3 regions of the Pelosinus baikalensis genome follow, and region 3 is predicted to be linked to each of the others. Evidence: riboswitches for the same ligand, from Rfam matches in the RefSeq annotation. Region 3 holds a riboswitch; each other region holds the start of a gene.
What was found. A riboswitch is a leader RNA that binds a small molecule or an ion and turns the genes downstream of it on or off. The one in region 3 is predicted to bind cobalamin.

Region 1: another riboswitch for cobalamin. It lies ahead of LMF89_RS18560 (methyltransferase); the one in region 3 lies ahead of LMF89_RS21850 (nicotianamine synthase family protein).
Region 2: another riboswitch for cobalamin. It lies ahead of LMF89_RS11430 (TonB-dependent receptor plug domain-containing protein); the one in region 3 lies ahead of LMF89_RS21850 (nicotianamine synthase family protein).

The regions. Positions count from the first base shown of each region.
Region 1 covers NZ_JAJHJB010000032.1:10,459-17,408, forward strand. Annotated here, with positions in the region: gene LMF89_RS18550 (SDR family oxidoreductase) at 1-744, shown strand, start outside; gene LMF89_RS18555 (ECF transporter S component) at 852-1,361, opposite strand; gene LMF89_RS18560 (methyltransferase) at 1,373-2,389, opposite strand; cobalamin riboswitch at 2,427-2,598, opposite strand; gene LMF89_RS18565 (MarR family winged helix-turn-helix transcriptional regulator) at 2,630-3,175, shown strand; gene LMF89_RS18570 (ATP-dependent DNA helicase) at 3,223-4,659, shown strand; gene LMF89_RS18575 (cyclase family protein) at 4,756-5,340, opposite strand; gene LMF89_RS18580 (MarR family winged helix-turn-helix transcriptional regulator) at 5,464-5,940, shown strand; gene LMF89_RS18585 (hypothetical protein) at 6,123-6,614, shown strand.
Region 2 covers NZ_JAJHJB010000014.1:20,087-27,036, forward strand. Annotated here, with positions in the region: gene LMF89_RS11420 (sirohydrochlorin cobaltochelatase) at 1-47, shown strand, start outside; gene cobO (cob(I)yrinic acid a,c-diamide adenosyltransferase) at 140-673, shown strand; cobalamin riboswitch at 749-930, shown strand; gene LMF89_RS11430 (TonB-dependent receptor plug domain-containing protein) at 1,144-3,057, shown strand; gene LMF89_RS11435 (TIM barrel protein) at 3,122-4,087, shown strand; gene LMF89_RS11440 (ABC transporter substrate-binding protein) at 4,091-5,041, shown strand; gene LMF89_RS11445 (FecCD family ABC transporter permease) at 5,038-6,108, shown strand; gene LMF89_RS11450 (ABC transporter ATP-binding protein) at 6,105-6,950, shown strand, end outside.
Region 3 covers NZ_JAJHJB010000046.1:19,377-26,326, forward strand. Annotated here, with positions in the region: gene LMF89_RS21805 (hypothetical protein) at 1-60, shown strand, start outside; gene LMF89_RS21810 (hypothetical protein) at 364-579, shown strand; gene LMF89_RS21815 (hypothetical protein) at 634-1,134, opposite strand; gene LMF89_RS21820 (DUF3560 domain-containing protein) at 1,618-2,391, shown strand; gene LMF89_RS21825 (hypothetical protein) at 2,623-2,802, shown strand; gene LMF89_RS21830 (hypothetical protein) at 2,824-3,024, shown strand; gene LMF89_RS21835 (hypothetical protein) at 3,026-3,298, shown strand; partial or broken gene LMF89_RS26485 (hypothetical protein) at 3,308-3,445, opposite strand; gene LMF89_RS21845 (TonB family protein) at 3,910-4,332, shown strand; cobalamin riboswitch at 4,687-4,869, shown strand; gene LMF89_RS21850 (nicotianamine synthase family protein) at 5,088-5,876, shown strand; gene LMF89_RS21855 (opine metallophore biosynthesis dehydrogenase) at 5,873-6,950, shown strand, end outside.

The DNA of each region.
Region 1 (6,950 bases), on a different contig from region 3:
GTAGCGATTGTGGATCTCAATCGTACCAGTGCCGAAGAGGTAGCAGCACAGATTTGCCGAGAAGGAGGTGTGGCCATCGCCGTAGAGGCTAATGTACTGGTTAAAGACAGCCTGACAACGGCTCTTGTCAAAATTCATAAGGAATTAGGGCCTTGTGATATCTTGTTGAATGGAGCAGGAGGCAATCATCCCGCAGGGACAACAACGAAAGAATATTTGTACCTTGAGGATGTGGAGAAGCAGGAGAACATTCAAACCTTTTTCGATCTGGAACGGGAGGGGGTAGAGTTCGTCTTTAACCTGAATTTCTTAGGAACCCTGCTGCCCACGCAAGTTTTTACCCGGGATATGGTGGCACGCAAGCAGGGCATTGTCATCAACATTTCTTCCATGAATGCCTATACTCCCTTAACCAAGATCCCTGCCTACAGCGGGGCCAAAGCCGCAGTCAGCAATTTCACCCAATGGCTGGCAGTCCATATGTCGAAGGTGGGCATACGGGTCAATGCCATTGCCCCCGAATTCTTCTTAACAGAGCAAACGAAAGGACTCTTGCAGCGTGAGGATGGTACGTTAACCGAGCGGGCCCAGAAGGTGATTTCTCAAACGCCTATGGGACGGTTTGGTGAACCGCAAGAATTGATTGGAACCTTATTGTGGCTGCTCAGTGAACCCGCTTCCGGGTTTGTCAATGGAGCTGTGATTCCTGTGGATGGCGGATTTTCCGCCTATTCGGGTGTGTAGGAATAGACTGTACAATGTAGAGAGAGTATACCCCTCATGATAAAAGGAAGAAGTCCTGCAGGCAATCACTATGCAGAACTTCTTCTTCATTTGTTATTCTCCAGGATCTACTTATTGATAATATTCGATAATCGTTTTAGCAGGAACGTACAAAGGATTCCTCCAATGATTCCGGTGACTAGCTGCGGCCAGCTCATGAGGGCTTTCAATATAGTAGCCTGCTTCTCTGGAAGAGCAACGATGGAAAAAGCCCATGAGCTTGAGAAATAAAGAATCAGCATTCTGCCGATGGAAGAAAGGGTGATCGCCAGCCAGCGATTGTAAAATAAGGTCATATGGTAAATCAGTACATATGCCATATTGGTGAAAGCCACTGGCAGAATAAAGATGGGTAAGGGTAAGGCTTGCTGAAAGAACGCTACAATGGGAGCGAGAACAGCCATTCCGAGGGCTGCTTTTGGGCCTGTGATTTCCAATGCTATCAGGAGGCATGCGTTGATGGCGCTGCCAACCACAAACATGGATATAAAAGGCGGTACCGGAACAAGGAGTCGAAGAGACTGCAGTACAATCATTAAGGCTAAAAGTAGAGCCATTCGCACAACTTTCTGATGCATGTAAAAATTCTCTACTTGGCTAGCGTATAAAATTCGCCCATTAGATTTTGGATAGCACCATCCAATGGTTTGATTTCCGTTTTCCGAAAACCTGCACTTGTAAGGGCGAGCTCAATGTTCGATCTGGTTTGTAAGATGTCAAGGCCTGCAAGATGACTCGACAGCCAGCCGACAATGGATTCTTTTGGCGATATATAGTCGTCGCTTACTCTATGACTGACCAGATAAAGATAGCCTGAAGGGGTGAGAGCCTGTGCTATTTTCGCGGTCAGCTCTTTTAGATTTGCATTGGCAAAATCTAAGATTCCCGACGCGATAATCAGGTCGTAATTGCCACCGATGGGATCTGTCATAAAGTCACCGCGCATGATGGATAGGCGGTGCTCCAGATGCCCTTCTGCCACACACTCTTCAGGAACATCGGCCACTCCGGGCTGTTCAAAAATGACGCCTGAAGCCAAAGGGAACTGGCGGACAAATTCGATAGCCATCATTCCTGAGCCTCCGCCAAGATCCAAAATCCGAAGGGGGGCAGTGGGCTCTACGAATTGTGCGGCAGCGCGCAAAAATGACTGAACGCGGCCTGTACGGGCCTCTACTGCTGTTAAGCGTGCCAGCTTGCGAAAATCAAATAGCTCTTTGCCTTGATTCTGTTCTTGAATGGCTGGATCGGGTCCGAGGCGAACCAGTTCTTCCACTTGGTCGAGTCCTGTCATCTTGTTCCAGAAGGTCAGATATTCCCCTAAATAGTAAGGGCTGTTTTGACTGAGGAATAACTCTGTTTCTGGTGTATTTCGGAATTGGTGATTGTTTTTTTCGAGTAGACCGATTGCTGCCAGACTGTTCAGAAAGAGTGTAAGGTTTCTTTCATCATATCCGGTCATCGACGCGATTTTTTCTGCCGACGTATCGTGTTTTAGGTAATCAAATACCTTAAGGGAAATGCCAGCGAATAGGAGCTGTGTTTCTCTATATTGCTGCAGCATTCCAAGAAATTTTCTGGGACTATGGGTAGGATATTCCATCATAAACACCTCTTTCAAATTTTGTTTGTATGCCTGGCATACAAATTGGTTAAAAAAAACAGCTTCTACTAAGCCGGGACAAAATGAAATAAAGACTTGCGCTCCAGTGGTACTTTTCGGGTTTGCTCCCCATTACAGTGGCAGGACCGCGCCGGTATTTCACCGGACTTCCCTATTAAGCCCCTGAGGGCACCTATCTCAACAGTATGAGATTCATTCTCATCGTAGCAAATAATAATACGTTTGTCAACGAGATGTTATGATATAGATCATGATCTTTTCTATAATTTGGCAGCGGTAACAGTTGTTATACTTACAGAATTTCGATACAATAAGGTCATGAAGAAAAAATCTTATGCAACGATGAGTAAGTTTATGCGGTTGATTGAAACAATTGCTAACAGCAAAATGAAACAGCTGGATTTTGGTGATGGTATCGTTCTATATCGAGGTGAGATTCACATGATTAGGGCGATCGGCGATCATCCAGGCATGTTTATTTCTGAAATAGCACGATATTTTGGTGTTACCCGGGCAGTTGTTTCGAAAAGTGTTTTGAAGATCGAAAAGAGCGGCTATGTGCGCAAAGTAATAGATCCTTTAGATAAGAAGCGTGTTCAAGTCTACCTGACAGAGCGGGGAGAGGCCGCATATCAGGCTCATAACGCATTTCACTTGGAGAAAGACGATTATATTTTTGCGCATTTGGAGGGCTTGAGCGCAAAAGAATTAGAAGCAGTCAGTGTGTTTTTAGACAAAGCACAGCAGATGATCGATCATCATTTTTGATTAAGAGTTGCCCTCATTCTAAGGGGAACGTCTGGAAGGAGGCCGATATGAAGCAGATTGAACTCATTTCACTGCCATTTCATTCTGAACCGAAACCGCAAAAAAGAGCCAGTGCAAAACCTGCTATTGAAAGGGAAGAACGAGGCAAGGAAGAAATCACCCCACCAAGCATACCACAGGTTGATATTCTCGATCTTCGCAAACATCCTATAACCTATACGGCTCATCAAGAAACAGCCCTCAAGGAAATCGCTTCCTTCTTATGCAGCAGTCAGGAATCGGTATATATCCTTTCCGGTTATGCCGGGACTGGCAAAACGACCATCGCTGAAAACATCGTCAAATATGGACTGGCTCTAGGCAAAGAGTGCATCATTACAGCCCCCACCAACCAAGCCGTCAAGGTACTAAAGGACAAATTCGGCGAAATCAAGGTTCTTTTTAAAACCCTTCACTCCACCTTGTATGGTTCTCCTGATGCTGATACTGGTGAATGGATAGCCAGTGTCAAGTTTAAAGCTTACCATGTCATTCTCGTTGACGAATCCTCCATGATCAGTAAAACCGTCTACGCCGATCTCATCAAGGAGGCCCAGTCTGCCCATGCAAAGGTCATCTTCTTCGGGGACAGCTTCCAACTAGAACCCGTGGGCGATGATCCGGAGATATTGCGCAACCAAAATTTTGAACTCACCGAAGTCAAACGGCAGGGAGCCGGCAGTGAAATTCTGCTTTACGCAACCTGCCTCAGAAATCTAAAGCAAGTCATCATTCCCAATGCGTCCCGAGGAGAAGTACAGATATTAGGAAAGCAAGCTACTGCCAGAGCTTTTCTCCAGTCCGTCATTCATAATGAAAACAGCATCTTCATCATTGGCACCAACAAGGCAAGGCTTATCCTCAATCAAAAAGCCCGTGAGGTGAAATTCGGCAAAGAGATAACGGATGAACCCCAAGAGGGGGATCGAATCCTCTTTATCGGCAATGGCACCTATTTCGTCAATGGCGATAAAATGACTTTGGAGCAAGTCACCATCATTACAGAGAAGGTTCTTCCCATCAAAGGGACTTCCAAAGATTCTCCCAGCTTTGTTCGGGCTTATCTCATTATGAACTATAATCACAAGATTCTTCTCCTACCGGCCATAGAGAAGTCTTCTGTTTACCATGCGCAATTTCTGGAGGTCAATCAGCATTTTCCTGATGACTGGTACAATAAAAACCCTATTACCTACAAATTTGAACTGTCCAAAGAGGTGTCCATCGCAACTTATGGCTACGTCATCACTGCCCACAAAAGCCAAGGCAGTCAATGGGAAAAAGTCTTTGTCCATCAAGATGCGTTTAGGAGTAATCCCCGCTGGCTCTATACCGCAGCGACTCGGGCAGAAAAAGAGCTTACACTGACTAAAGAATCAAGTTCTTGTCGATGGACATGGGAGCAGATCGAGAAGATTGCAAATACTACATGCGAGGAGAAATAAGCATTAGGAATTCAACAAAAGGTTTATTCATATAACCCTTTGTGTACTTTGCGCCTTTGTGGTTCGATTGTTTGGAAGCATTTTCCTAAATTGGATTTACTGTATTTCTGCGATTAGGCGAACGGGCAGGCCGCTGGAATTCTTTAAGGGAAGGGGGAAGCAATAGAACTTGAAGGTATCTTGCTTTAATTGATTGAGGTTGATGATATTTTCAATGACGAAAACATCGTGGTCTGCGCAGTACATATCTGCTTTTGGGTGACCTTCTTTTCTCTTTACTCCTGCAGCATCAATGCCAATAAAATTAACTTCTTTTTGGATTAAATATTCCAGGGTTTTATCAGACAGCTCAGGATGACCTGCCTCAGGATGACCTGTGACATAAAAATCTGTTTCATAATATGTTGGCAGCCAGTCGGTTTTAAAGATAATAAAATCACCTTTTTGAATATCCACCTTATTTTCAAAATCGGCAGGTTCAATTTCACGACTGAAGATATTTTCGACATGGACTACTTTAGCTGGCCCAATAAATCTGTTTATATCTAGATTCGGTACGTTCATAATATCGAGATGGGTGCCTAAATGTCCTAAACGGGCTACGTTGATTCCATCTTTCTGGTTAAAAAAAGGATTGTTCTTGTCTTGTTCATCAATGGGAAGAGTTAAATCGATTAACATAGCGTTCACTCCTTGTTTGCATTTATTTTTGTTTCACAAGTAAACTATAATACGTGGAAACAATAAAGTCAAGAGTTTATATAATATCTTGATTTTATCTGAAATTTGGTGAATAATAAGAATATGAAAAAAGATGATATGAAAGAATTCTTGAATACGTTAAAACGCCTCACGATTAAAATGGGAGAACTGAGCAGACACGCCAGCGATATTGCACCAGTGGGCAAGCTGAGCTTTTCTGAACTGGGTCTTATGACGTTAATTGGGGATTTTGATAATATTAGAGTCACCGAATTAGCATTAAAATATGGCGCTACCAAAGGTGCTATTTCAAAGATGGTTAAGAAATTAGTTCAGAAAGAGTTGGTAAAGAAGTCTAGAACCCAGGAAAATGAGAAGGAAGTACTCTTATCATTAACCGCTATGGGGATGACGATTTATAATGAAAAGGAAGCACATTTTGAAAAATTGTCTACCGACGTTTCGAAAGAGCTTGCAAGCCTGACTGAGGAGCAGCGAATATCTCTGTTCAATATCCTTGATCTTGTGGAAGCTCACATTGATGAGCATCTCAATGAGCCCCATTCTGAGCAGGAATAGCAAGCCGCCCGATGTTTGGTATGCTTGAATAGAAAAAAGAAGTGGCATTGACAAACAATAGGGACCATACTATAATTCAACGAATAGCAATTATTACCAAGTAACAATAAAGAGTATAATTTGACAAACTATAATTAAAAAGTATAAAATTAAAAAGTATAGAGGATGAAGGAGGTTGCATCATGAAAAAAGTATTATTGGGAGTAGGTTTACTTCTATCAGTAAGTGTAGGAACGGGCGCTGCTGCTCCTATTAACGATTTGGACAGAGGACAGACTGCAGTTGGCGTGCTGACTGACACAATTTACTTAGAACACAAAATTGGCAGTAATCTTACAATTGGATATCAAAATGTAGATCGGAAACATGGTAGTGAAATGGATGATTTTTATGGGCAGTATCAATTACCCTTTAGCAGTGTTCGAGCCATTCTTGGTCATCGGGATATTGGCTCTGGTTCAACCTACATAGGATTATCCGTAAGTGAAGGACTGGCTCCTAGACTCAATGGTTATGCTTCTGTGATTGGTAGTGACGATTTTGTTGAATATCAAGTTGGGGCAAATCTGGAATTAACGAGAGCAGTTGACCTGAACCTTAACTATCGCAACTTTAGGCCTGATCATTATGAAAACGAAAGTCGTCTTGAAGTCGGCGCGAGCTACAAATTCTAAGACTATTGTTAAAGAAGATACATGTCACATCTTTTGGAATATAGTCCAAAGTAAATCCTCCTATTGATATGGCTTTTACCATATCAATAGGAGGATTTTATATAAAAACTATATAGTTTTTATCTCTATCCGTCATATTATGGAGATTATTTCCTGGAAATATCAAAAAAATTATAATTTTGTCATTAATCGTTTCTTTATATCGATAATAGGGCTGTTGTAATTTCCTGCTGCACAGAAAGAGAAATTTCGCTGGCTCGTATTCCCGGACCAGTTCATCAGGATCTGCCAAGTTGTCTAGTGCTATGGCTGCGTTACGCTGGAAGTATAAGGAGG
Region 2 (6,950 bases), on a different contig from region 3:
AGGATGCTATGAGTCAAAAAGCCGGACATGGTATATGCAGGCATTGATATGTCGATAGCGAAATAGATAAAGGAGTAATAGCTAGATATTCTACAAAGTTGTTTCAAAGGGTTTTGAAAATAAGGGGGGAGGAATGGATATGGAAAACAGACATGGTTTAATTCTTGTTAACACAGGAAATGGCAAAGGAAAAACAACAGCAGCTTTAGGTCTTGGACTAAGGGCTTGGGGACAGGGATTCAAAGTGCTGATCATACAGTTTATTAAAGGCAGCTGGAAGTATGGCGAATTAAAAACGGCAGAGGCTTTGGGACCTAATTTTGTAATGCGTCAGATGGGGGAAGGTTTTGTTCGCAATGCGAATGAAGATGCTATGGCTGATCATCGTCATGCAGCTGAAGAAGCCTTGGCGATGGCGCGAAAAGAAATTGAATCAAACCAGTGGGATATGATTATTTTAGATGAAATTAACTATGCGATTAAGTTTGGCGTTCTATCTCTGGAAGCAGTATTAAAATTATTAGAGGACAAGCCCTCTGCATTGCATCTTGTGCTGACAGGGCGGGATGTACGTCCAGAAATTATTGATAAAGCGGATTTAGTGACGGAAATGAAAGAGATTAAACATCCCTATAAAAAAGGCATAAAAGCTCAAAAAGGGATAGAGTTTTAAAAAGAATTTGTTAATACTGATTCCTTGACAATTCTTTAAAGATATTATAAAGTGAATCTTATAATATGTAAAAAATTTCATATGGATGGTATAGGTGCCCTTTGGGGCTTAATAGGGAAGTCCGGTTTCATTCCGGCACGGTCCCGCCACTGTAATGAGGAGTGAACCCATGATATGCCACTGAGATAAAGGTCTTGGGAAGGTATGGGGGAGCAATGATTCTAAGTCAGGAGAACTGCCTATATAGCAATCACCGTTAGAACCTGCGAGAGATGGGGAGGGGATTTGTACGATAGTTTTTTTATTGTGCTTATTTTTCCCCGACGTATATATACGTCGGGATTACTATTTACTTTATGCTATTGTAAAATCTCTTGACCTTTTTGGGTTAAGAGATTTTTTTACGGGTTTTGTTGGAGAACTGCATAAATATTCTTTATATAAAAAAACAAAAATATAGGAGGAAAAGTGTGGGTAAGCAGATAAAGTTAAAACAAGCCAAGTTATGCGCCTGTGTACTGGGGAGTGCTCTATTATTACACATGCCAAATGTACAGGCTGCAGAGACAGAAGAACAAGAAGAGTATTCTTTTGACCAAATAGTGGTAACTGCCACTAAAACGCCAGTAAAAGTATTTGAAGCCAATGCGAATATGACGGTAATCACGCGAGATGAAATTGAAAAAAACCATTATCATGATTTGGTGGAAGTACTGCGAGATGTGCCAGGTGTCGCTGTGTATAATTATGGCGGTGGCGTAGGATACGAGCATTCTAATGGTTTAAGGATTAATGGAGCAAAAGAGATTGTCGTATTGATCGATGGAATAAAGATCAATGCTGCTACTAGCGGACCCTTTCCTTTTAGTGCCTATAGCTCTCTAGAAAATATTGAAAGAATAGAAGTACTAAAAGGATCTGCATCTGCATTGTACGGTTCCAATGCCAAAGGCGGCGTTATTAATATTATTACCCGCAAAGCGGAAAGTAATAGTACAACTCTAACTCTCACGGGAGGCAGTTATGGCAAAGAAAACTATTCGCTGCTGAATCAGGGAAAATCAGGAGATCTTAGTTGGGTTATAACGAGCCAGAAGGATATTCTAGGAGATTATAAAGATGGTCACGGTGTAAGGATTCCCCAACATCGAAATGGGGAAACTAACTCATTTAGGCTAACCCAAAATATCAACGATGACTCTGATGTAACATTGATGTATGATAACTACAAAGGGGATTACCGTTATGCAGATAGTGCTTATGGAATCGATAATCATAAAGCAGGCACTGCTGATAATTCTTCTTGGAAAATGATTTATAACAATAAGCTTTCGGAAAAAAGCCACAATCAATTATCTTTTCTCAGTGGTGACTACGATACAACCTATGATATAGGATCTACATGGGGCTCAACAACAACAACAGTTAAGACTATTGGAATTCAAGAGCAATTCACGCAAAAAATGGGTGATCGCCATATTTTTACTACGGGCTTTGATTTTAACCAAGATAAAGTAGTGAATATGAATGATATCAAACTGACAAATCGGGCTTTATACGCGCAAGATGAATGGAATATGACCAACCAATGGAAGTTAACCTCTGGTGTACGGTATGATAATCATTCTGATTTTGGCAGTCATACAACATCCCATATGAATCTTGGATATAAACAAAATGATAATACGAATTATTATCTTTCCTATAGTGAGTTTTTTATTGCTCCTACTCCAGTTCAACTATATGATGCTTATTACGGCAATCGAGACTTAAAACCAGAAGATGGACGGACGATTGAAGCTGGTGTGAATCATAAGTTTGATAATACATTAACGGGAACTTTTCATGTATTTCAAAGAAAGTCCAATCAAGTTGTTGCAGCATCTGCTGCTGATTGGAAATACTACAATATTAGTGAAGAGAAAGCTTATGGTTGGGATGTACAGTTAAACAAAAAATTCTCGAATCATGTTAGTGGTTTTGTTGGTTATACACAAACTACAGTTGAGTCACCAGGTAAGCAAGATAATGTAAGCGGGTACATACCAAAAGGTGCTTGGAATGTTGGTGTAAATTATCGTCAGGATCAATATGATGTTGCCTTGCTTGGTCATGGAATCATAGATCGAGTTGGTCCTACGCCAAGTAATGGATTACCTGCCTTACCTGCCACTACATATTGGGTATGGGATGTATCGATGAATTATAAAATCACGAAGCAAGCAAGGGCATTTATTAAAATTAATAACATATTTGATAAATATTATGCGGAGTTTTCTAATGTTGCTTACGGTAATAGTGGCAGTTCCTATACTCCAATTGCCGGAGACTGGTGGTCAAGTCCTGGTCGCAACTATCAAATTGGTATCCAATATCAGTTCTAGGTTATCATAAGAAGATGCTAATAGTAGCATCTTCTTCATAAATAAACAATAAAGGACTTATACTATGTTACAACTTGTGAATTTATCCAATTATGCATCTGATCTGGAGCTCATTTATAATAATCCCGTATGCTTAGAAGCTTTTTTGAATTATCATCATTTAGATGGTTTAGAAATGATGTTTTGTGATTCTTGGAATCCACGTGTCCATAAGAAGCAATGGATACAGGGGGTGCATCTGCGTTTTTGGCCGAACTGGCTGGATTTCTGGCGAGGAGACAAGACGGAACTGCTCAGGCAATTTGGCAGTGATGCAGAGATTGAAGCTTGTTACGGTGCTTTGACCCGTGAAGGCTGGCTAAATGTCTATCGTGAAAATCTTCGTATTGCTAAAATGGCAGGTGCCAAGTATGCCGTCTTTCATGTCAGTCAGACACGAATTCCAGAATTATTTCATTGGCAGTTTAGTTTCTCTGACCGACAAATCATTGAAGCTACGATTGAGGTGATTAATGAGCTGGCCCAGAGCATACCAGGGGATATGGAATTATTATTTGAAAACTTGTGGTGGCCAGGATTAACTTTAAAGGATAAAGAACTTACAGCGTTGTTACTTGATAGTGTAAAACATCCCAAGGCAGGGATTATGTTAGATATCGGCCATTTGATGAATACGAATCCAGAACTAAGGGATCAGGATGATGGTGTAGATTATGTACTGAAAATAGTTGATAACCTCGAAGAATATAAACATTATATTCATGGTGTGCATTTGCACCATTCCTTGTCCGGGAATTATATCAAACAGAGTAGAGGTACAGCTATGCCCCAAGACGATATTTTGGCAGCTGCCATGAGTCATGTGCTGCGCATTGATGAGCATTTACCCTTTAGTTCTCCATGTGTAAAGAAGATTATAAATTGTGTACAACCTACTTATGTAGTACATGAGTTTATGTATACATCGATAAATGATTGGTCCGAAAAAATCAGGATTCAGCAGGAAGCCTTGCAATATAAGGAGCGTTAATGGATGAAAAAATTGTCGTTTATTGCTTTACTCTTAAGTTGCTGCCTTCTGTTAGTAGTTGGCTGCAGCTCTAACCAACAGCAGGATGCACCTAAAACAGGAGGCTATGAAGTACAGGATTTCCAAGGTCATGTAATAAAACTTCCTCATAAACCCAGCCGAATTGTGTCCTTGTCCTTGGGGACAGATGAGATACTGGTAGACTTGGTTCCTTTGGAGCGCATTTTAGCTTTGACCTATTTGGCAGGTGACCCAGAAATATCCAACGTAAGTGAACAGGCTAAATTGGTATCCAAAAAGGTGAAGGCCAATCCGGAAGCAATTATCGCATTACAGCCAGACGTATTATTTATTGCTGATTGGCAGCCTATAGAATTAATTCAAACCATTCGTGACGCAGGAGTTCCTGTCTATGTATATAAAACACCGAGTACCATTGAAGACGTAAAACATGTGATTCGAGAAATTGCCCATGTTGTTGGAGAAGAGCAGATGGGACAGCGAATGGTAACCCAAATGGAGAATCAATTAGGAACGATTCAAAAATCACTAGAGAAAGTCAGTTCTAAGGAGCGAAAAACGGTAGTCCTTTTCTCTTTAATGGGAGGAATCGGAGGACAAGGCAGCTTATTTGATGATATCTGCCGATATGCAGGTGTCGTGAATGGGGCAAGTAAAGTAGGCATTGGTAAGAATGAAATGATGTCTAAAGAACAAATTATAGCTGCCAGTCCCGATGTTTTTATTATGCCAACGTGGAATTATAATGGTAAAACCAGTGTAGAGGAATTTAAAGCGGGAGTACGAGATGACCCCGCATTTCAAAGTCTTAGAGCAATCAAAGAGGAGCAGCTATTCACGATTCCCGATCGTCATTTAAGCTCTTCATCACAATATATTGTACAAGGAGTAACGGACGTTGCTAAGGCAGCTTATCCTCAATATAACCCATGAGAGAAACAATGCTAAAGAAGACACAAGGGAATCGGGCTAAAAAGGCTTGGAAGATTATGATAGTACTTAGTATAGTATTACTTGGTTTTATCGTATTTTCTATATCTTGGGGAACCATAACGGTGCCATGGGAAGATACACTAGCAATTATTGGACAGCATGTGCCCGTGATTAGCGGATATTTCCCCTCCGTTAATGCCGAATTTCAGGCTGTGGTGTGGAATATCCGTTTGCCCCGGGTACTTGTAGGGGTGTTAGTGGGAGCTGCATTAGGTGTATCGGGAGCCGTTATGCAGGGGGTATTTGGTAACCCTCTAGCTGATCCGGGAATTATTGGCGTTTCCAGTGGAGCATCTCTTGGAGCTGTTGCTGCCATTGCTCTTGGTCTAACGTCTTTTAGTATATTTATTATGCCGATGTTTGCGTTAGTGGGAGCCCTTGCCGCAGTGAGCGCAACGGTTTTTTTATCCATGTCACGGGGCAAAATTCTCGTGATGACCTTATTGTTGTCAGGAGTAGCCGTCAGTATGCTAATGGGGGCTTTAACATCTGGAATTTTGACTCTGATGAATGAATATCGGGTACGAGAATATTTATTTTGGGTGGTAGGGGGCTTAGATTATCGACGCTGGGAACATGTTTACCTGGCAGTTGGTCCAATTCTCATAGGTCTGATTGTTTTATGCTTGCTGGCACGGCATTTGAATGTTCTTGTACTAGGCGAACAAGAAGCTCGATCCGTAGGGGTGCCTGTAGTTGCATTGCGCCTGCTTTTATTATTTGTGGCTGCTGCTACTACGGCAATGGCAGTATGTGTGAGTGGTACCATTGGCTTTGTCGGTTTAATTGTACCTCATATTATGCGAATTATAGTTGGGCCGGAGCATCGCTGGCTGCTGCCAAGCAGTGCCTTAGCGGGTGCTTTGTTCTTAGTGTTCTGTGATACCTTAGGACGAATGATTTTTCCTCCTAATGAAATTCGTGTAGGTATTATGACAGCGTTACTGGGAGCCCCTTACTTCTTATATCTGCTGCGTAAAACGCAACAGTCTGGAGGAACCTCATGACACAGGAAATCATAACCGCCCATAATAGTAGTATTGTGCTTGGTGGAAAGAAAATTTTAGAGAATATTACCTGCAGCATAAGTGCTGGAGAATTTGTGGGGATTATTGGCCCCAATGGAGCAGGCAAAAGTACCTTGCTCCTTGCTTTGCGTGGTTTTCTGCCTTTAGCTGCGGGTGAGGTACAGTTATTAGGCCGTCCCATTACAACCTTGTCTGATAAGGAACTGGCTCGCCATATTGCCTATATGCAGCAGGAAGTAAATGTAGGTTTTGGTTATACGGCCTTAGAAGTGGTTTTAACTGGGCGTTATCCATATCTAAAATGGTGGCAGCATGAGCAGGCTGAGGATAAAGCAATAGTCCAGCAATATATGGAGTTTACAGGGGTGGAAGCATTAGCGGATAAACCGGTCCATTTGATGTCAGGCGGTGAGAAACAGCGTGTTTTATTGGCCAAAGTTCTGGCGCAAGAAACGCCGCTTATTTTTTTAGATGAGCCTACGGCTAGCCTGGATTTAGTCTATCAAGAAGAAATATTTCGTTATTGTCAATTGATCTCAAAGCAAGGTAAAACGGTATTGATAGTAGCGCATGATTTAAAATTGGCAGCTAAATTTTGCTCTCGGCTGCTGCTATTGGCAGACGGAAAAATGATTGCGGACGGCTCTCCTGAAAAGGTGATTACCAAAGAAAATTTACAAGCTGCTTATGGTTTGCATGCCGCTGTATTTATGAATAAAGTTACTGGTAATTTAGATATCCACACCTATGCTGCTGATGATGATAATCCCAATAAAGATACAAAGGTTCATATTATTTGCGGTGGGGGATCAGGGGAGAAA
Region 3 (6,950 bases):
ACAGCAATAACCGTATTGTTTTTAATAGTAATGGGATTTAAAGCATGGACTTTGCAATAAATTCTCCAAGTTAATAAGTAGTCAAATTAGTGGTGGTTTCGTGGTGAGTTAAGACAGTAACTTTAGGAGGACGTAGAAAATGAGTTGCGATAATTTTAATATTGTTGAATTTAATGGAATAAGATCAATATTTGTTGAAGATATTGAAGAATGTAAAAAATGCCCTGAATTCCAGGACGATTTTTGTGAGCATTGGTGTTGCCTAGTGTATGAATCGTAAATGGTGGTATTAGACTAGTCAATTTGACCGACCGGCTGCAGCCGGATCGAAGCCAAGACCAAAATAGAAATGGAGGGCTTATCGTGAATGAAAAATTTATACAGGTAAAGGACTTTTCTACTCCTAATAGCGAGTATGATTTTGTTGACTGGTTACGAAAACTGGTTTTTGCAGATCATCTAAGTGACACAGATAAATTGGCGTTGCTCATTAGCGACATTTCCATGACTGCTGATAATTCGGCAACAATCGAATATAAGAACGGCAATAAATTTAAGCTGACCATTGAAAAAATGTAAGGTCAAAATGGAAATCGATTAAGGGCATGAGCACCAGGGCATTTGTAACATAAATCAAAGCGCATCTCTTTCCATTCTAATCATAAACAATCTTAGATCTGATCCACCTTCGGCAAAAACTCTAAATTCTAATTTTTGACCTGGCTTTATTCGAATGCCTCTAACGTATACAATAAATCCAGAGCTCTCACGAGGGAGTTGATTCACAGTGAATGTAGCGGATGTTAATGGATGTTCTAAATCGTTAGCATCCACGATATCCACGGAAAATGCTTTACCTCCAAGTCTTCTAACTGCATCCATAAAATAATACACATTTATTTGGCCAAGAGATGTATTATCGAAGTATGGTCCATATGAAAAATGTCCTATTCCGTGATGATTATAGTTAAACATTTTATAGCCCGGGCGAGTTATATAGCCTTGAGGAATTTGACCTGTACGCATTGGAAGTTCATCTCCCATCCACCAGTAGGCTTCTGTTCCTAATAAATTACTATTCTCATGATTTTGAATAATCATAGGGTCGATAGTGAGTGAAAAACCAGTATTCAAAATTAATACCCCCTTTTAAACTAACTTATCATGTAGTATTACTTCTAATTAGCAATTTATACATAACACTTAAGACATGGACTAGTCAAAATGGCCGAGTATCCTTGGGCGTTTCCCTAACGGGTCGGGCTGTCGTGAATCGAGCCAAACAAAAACCCTGTTTGTCTCGCCCTTTTGGGCTTCCATCCCTAACGTAAAAACAAAGAAAAACGCAATAAGGACGCCATTCTGCGGAATGGCCTTTAAATAAAGCTCCTGTTTTTTTTCGGTACACATTATAATTCCTTACGGCTTTCTTTTGCAAGGGCGCAAATTTTTTTAAAAACATTAAAAAATTTTGCTTCCTCCCTTGCAAAAGCACCTCCAGGGATTATCCTGTGACGCGTCAAAAAAACAATGCAGGGGGACGGCGTAGATCGGTAACTAATCTTGTTATTGATCTGGTTATTCTAGGCTGTTTACTCTGCTAAGGAGGACGTAATAATGAATAATTATGAAATGAAACAAGAGGCTAGAAAAGAGCGATATATGCAGTTGGCAGATAAAGCTCAACAAGAAAGTAATGTCGCTCATTCAACAGCTAGAAAAATTGGTTCATTTATTCCCTTCGGACAGCCCATTTTAGTGGGACATCATTCCGAAAAACGCCATCGCAGAGATATAGCCAAAATTGAAAATAATATGCGAAAAGCCGTTGCTCTTACAGACAAGGCAAAATATTATAGTGATAAAGCGGCCAGTGTTGGCAAGGGTGGTATTTCTTCCGATGATCCAAGTGCAATTCAAAAACTAAAAGAGCAATTACAGGCAGCAGAAAGAAACCAAGAAATTATGAAAGCAGCAAACAAAGCTATTAAAAAGGGTGATGATGCTGCCTTAAGAAAGTTAGGTTTTACTGATTCTCAAATAGTTGAATTAAAAAAGCCTGATTATATGGGCAGAGTTGGTTATGCGCCTTTCTCCCTTACGAATAATAATGCAAATATTCGTCGGTTAAAAAAACGGATTGAGGAATTAGAAAATAAAGCAAAAATGCAACCCAAGGAAATCGAGCATGAAGGCTTTACATATTGTGAGGAAGATAACCGCTGCCAGTTTATATTCTCAGACAAACCAGATGATGAAACAAGAGCCTTACTAAAATCTCATGCCTTTAAGTGGTCCCCTTCTCGCGGGGCATGGGTTCGGATGTTAAATGGAAATGGAAGATATGCAGCGGATCGTGTGATTAGTAAATTAAAAGCACAAAACGCTTAAATAATAAGGCCATCCGGGAGCCTATCCCAGCTGAAAGGGTGATGATTTAATGCAGGAACTTACTAATAAATGCTTTGATCAACAAGTGAAGCCAGAATGTAAAGGCTGTATGTTTTTAACTTATCTTGACGAAACCGATGAAGAAAAACCGTGTGACATTATTAAATGCAAGAATAGGTGAGTAAGAGGGGAGAAATCCCCTCTATAGACAAACTGGTGGGAGGTCTGAAAATGGACGAATTTATAGGCTGTATCACTCGCAAGGCCAATTCAGATAATATCGTAATTGAAGCTGTATCTAATGATAGAGAGATAAAAATCATTTTTACGCCGGAGAACTTCGCGTTTGCGCTTACAGCTGCACCTAGAAGATGTGAGGTTATTGAAAGATCTTTCAATAAAAAAGAATAATCTCAAAATTGGAGGGAAAAAATGGCTTACTCAAAAATATCACAATCTGATGCTGCTGAAAATATCTATAGTGCTTATAAATTTTGGAAGGACTTAGCTCTTTTATATATGGCTCGTTGTGGCAATGAAATAGCTGATGAATATCAATCCTTAGATAAAGAAGAACGTTCTAAAATGGCCGAAAAAGAATTTATAAGAATTATTAAACGAAAGGAAGAGTAACATGAAAAACATTATAGATAAATTTAAAAACCATTCAGAACCCATACTTAGTGGGGTATTTTGGATTATTATTCTAACTTATGCAATAGCATTTTCTGGTACGAAAACGTTATCATATATATTCTTTGGATTAGGAATGTTAATTCCGCTATTCTGGATTGTAGGTTTCATTGCAAAGAAAAATATATGTTTAATTAATTCAGGTGCTATTATGATTTTCTGCTTAGTCATTGCCTCTATTTTCTATTTGATCAATACTTTCATAGCCTCTTAAAAGATTGTTTTAGCCGCATAATGCAGAGTAGTCAAACTGGTAAAGGTGGACAGTATACCCATAACCACTCATCCATTCCGCTGCTTCTACCGTTCCAGGTAAAATCGCAGTAAGAGGAGTACCTTCATCAACCCCAAGATCAACGCCGCTATGGAATCGTTTCGTATCAAAAACAGGGTGCGTTCACCAGCCAAAAGGAGAGGTAATTAAAAAGAAAAACGCCTGCTTTCCTCAACGGGGCGGCGTGTTGTCGAAAATATAAATTAGGGCGGAAAAGCTGATGAATGAGAAAAAGTGGACAAATTTCTCTGGAAGGTTAGGGATAAGCTTGCTAAGGATATCCTAGATAACCTATCAGCCAAGTAGCTAACAGGTATTACCGGGGTGGGGACAACCAAACTGCGCATATTGTTTGAATCATATTATAGGATGAGTATTGGTGAATATGTGCGCCGGGAGAAGATGAGCTATGCTGTGTTTGTTGTGGAATGATGAAATGAGTATCCAAATCCTTCATTGACATTGATTATCATTATCTATATAATTATAACAAACTCTTTCTAGAAAAATTTATTAAAAGATACTAAAAAAATAAAAGAAGGTGTATTCGTGTGAAAAAAGTAGGGTTTATTATGGCATTTACATTATTATTGATTATGGGAATGTCATTTTCTGCCTTAGCAAAGGATAAAGCCCAGATGACTCCTCCCCAAATTATTACCTTAGCGGCGATTTCTCTACCGCTGGAAATGAAGGAGAAATATGCAGAACAAACAGTGCCAGTGAAGATTAAAGCAACTGTATCTGAACTTGGAACGGTAGATGGTGATGTACAAATCATTACAAGTTCCGGCGATGCTGCCTTTGATAATGCAGTGATTGAGTCAATAAAAAAGTCGATGTTTAGTCCTGCATATAGTGATAATACAGCTGTTTCTTGCTCGATTGTTCTTCCTTTGCATGTCAAAGTAGAAAAAAACATACCAGAAGAACAAGTAGGCAATGAAACACCACCTATCTCGGATAATCAATAAGTCAATTAAGTCAGAAATCGGGTTTAAAATTTCTTTAAATAACGCCATCTCAAATTATGAGTATAACAAAGCTGGGGCACAATGAGATGGAATCACTGAGCCCCAGCTTTGTTAGTGGTAATCAAGTATTGGTTTTTAATTCAAAACAAAAAGCCTTGCAAATTCTAACAAAGAATGAGCGAGGCTTTTTAAGATAAACAAAAATACTAAAGTATACATTTAATGATGACGATTTTTTTTAAATAGATTATGAGCAGCTTCAATTACGTATGATATGAGATGCAAAATGAGATAGAAAAACTTGACAAATGAAAAATTAGATAATATAGTAATATAAGGTAATAATTAGTAGAATTTAATATGAATGATATAGGTGCCTTTCGAGGCTTAATAGGGAAGTTCGGTTAAAGTCCGACACGGTCCCGCCACTGTAATGAGGAGCAAACCCATGTTTATGCCACTGGGATGAAAATTCTGGGAAGGTATGGGAGAGCGATGATCCAGAGTCAGGAGAACTGCCTATATATCAATCACCGTTTGACCTGCGAGAGATGGGGAGGGGATTTTGCGCAAGATACGCATTATTTCGTCTCGGCTGTTTTTTTATTCAGCTGAGATTTATTTATTGTATTTTGAAACTTGCGTTTAACTCTCGGGATCATACCGGGAGTTTTTTGTTTATCAAAAGGTAAACGAGAATTAGTTTTAACAGATGATTTTGGTCAGTGAGTAAGCAAATAGTGGAGGAATGTTATATGAAAAATAAATATGAACTATTGTTATCGCTGAAGTTGCTTGAATATGAAATAAAACAATTAACAATTTATTCCAAGGAATGTAATGAGTGTTTTGATCTGCTAAAAAATAAATTAGACTATCTTTGCAAATTTATGACAAATGATGAGAATCTAAAACAATGGAATTTATGGGAGAATCATAGAGATGTAAGACAACATTGTGAAAGATTAAGAGAAACATCCGTAAAGGCCTTATGTGATATGGAAAAATATCAATCACTTTGTACGTCCAACCACAAATTAGACATAAGTGAGTATTTTACGAGTTTATCAGAGTCCGTTAAATCTGAACTTGAAGATTTTGGTATTGATCGTAAATCTAAGGTGCTTTTTATAGGATCAGGTGCTTTTCCAATTTCAGCACTTACCATTGCTAACGAAATAAGAGCTGAAGTGATGTGTTTGGATATTGATAGGGAGGCTTTAAATCTTGGAGAACAAGTAGCTAATATTTCTGGCTTGCAATCAATGGTCAAATTCTCTAATGAGAAATTAAGAGATGTAGCTTTTCTAAAAGAAGCTACACATATTATTGTTGCTTCACTAGTAAAAAACAAAACCGAAGTCTTAGATGAATTAAAAGGTGTTATAGGTTTGAAGACAAAGATTCTTTTACGATATGGGGATGGTCTAAAGTCGGTGTTTAATTATCCTTTAGACAAAAAGTTATCTGCGGAATGGGTACAAACCCTAAACTGTCAAAGCAAAAATATTTACGATACTATTATTCTGGAGAAAGCAATATGAACATTATTTTTGATGCTTCAAGTATTGAGAAGGAGATAACTCCTGTCCATAGTTTTGGTAATACATTAATAGTTGGTGCTGGTCCAGCAGCAATACATATTGCTGTGAATATTTCCCATGGATGGTGCGATAGATTAGGTATGCTGAATCGGAAAGGATCCCACGCAAGTCGTCTTAGAAGAGATTTAGAACAGAATCATTACAAACTTACAGCAAAGGTACAAAGTGAAATGTACAGCCACCTTACAGGAGAGGCTAATTTAGAATATTTCTACGAAGGTTTTGATAACGTAGATGATATCTGGCAAACCCTAATACTATGTACGCCAAGTGACAGTTATAAAGATATCATCAATGCCTTGCAGATAGACTTACTAAAAAAAGTGAGAACGATAATCTTAATATCACCAGGCATTGGGTCTAACCTTTATATTAATAGTCAACTTAAAGAGGTAAAAGAAAGAATTGAAGTGATCAGTTTTTCCTCATACTATGCTGCAACGAAGCTTGATCCTAGAGTTTCCAATATCTTATCGGTCTTAACAAAGGCTTTTAAAAAACGAATTTATATTGCTTCTAGCAAAAATAATAGTACTGCTATTCATCATGTCAAGTGCTTTGTTGAAAGCCTTACGATACAATGCACGGTTCTTAATAATACAATTGAGGCAGAAAGTAAAAATATTATAACGTATGTACATCCCCCCTTTTTCATTAATGATTTTTCATTAAATGAGATTTTTAATAGTACAGATTCCCAAAAGTATATGTACAAAATCTATCCAGAAGGACCAATTACTCAGCACACCATTAGAACAATGGTTTTACTTTGGAAGGAAATTTCGAAGGTCATTCAATGTTTTGGTGCAAAGCCCATAAACCTATTACAGTTTTTAAATGATGATAATTATCCTGTCCATGAAGAGACGCTTTCACGTGAAGACATCGAGGACTTTATGAATTTTGAGCAAACAAAACAAGAATATCTTCTATATATCCGGTATTCATCAATTCTTATTGATCCATTTTCTACACCTAATGTTAATGGCAAATATTTTGATTTCTCCGCAGTTC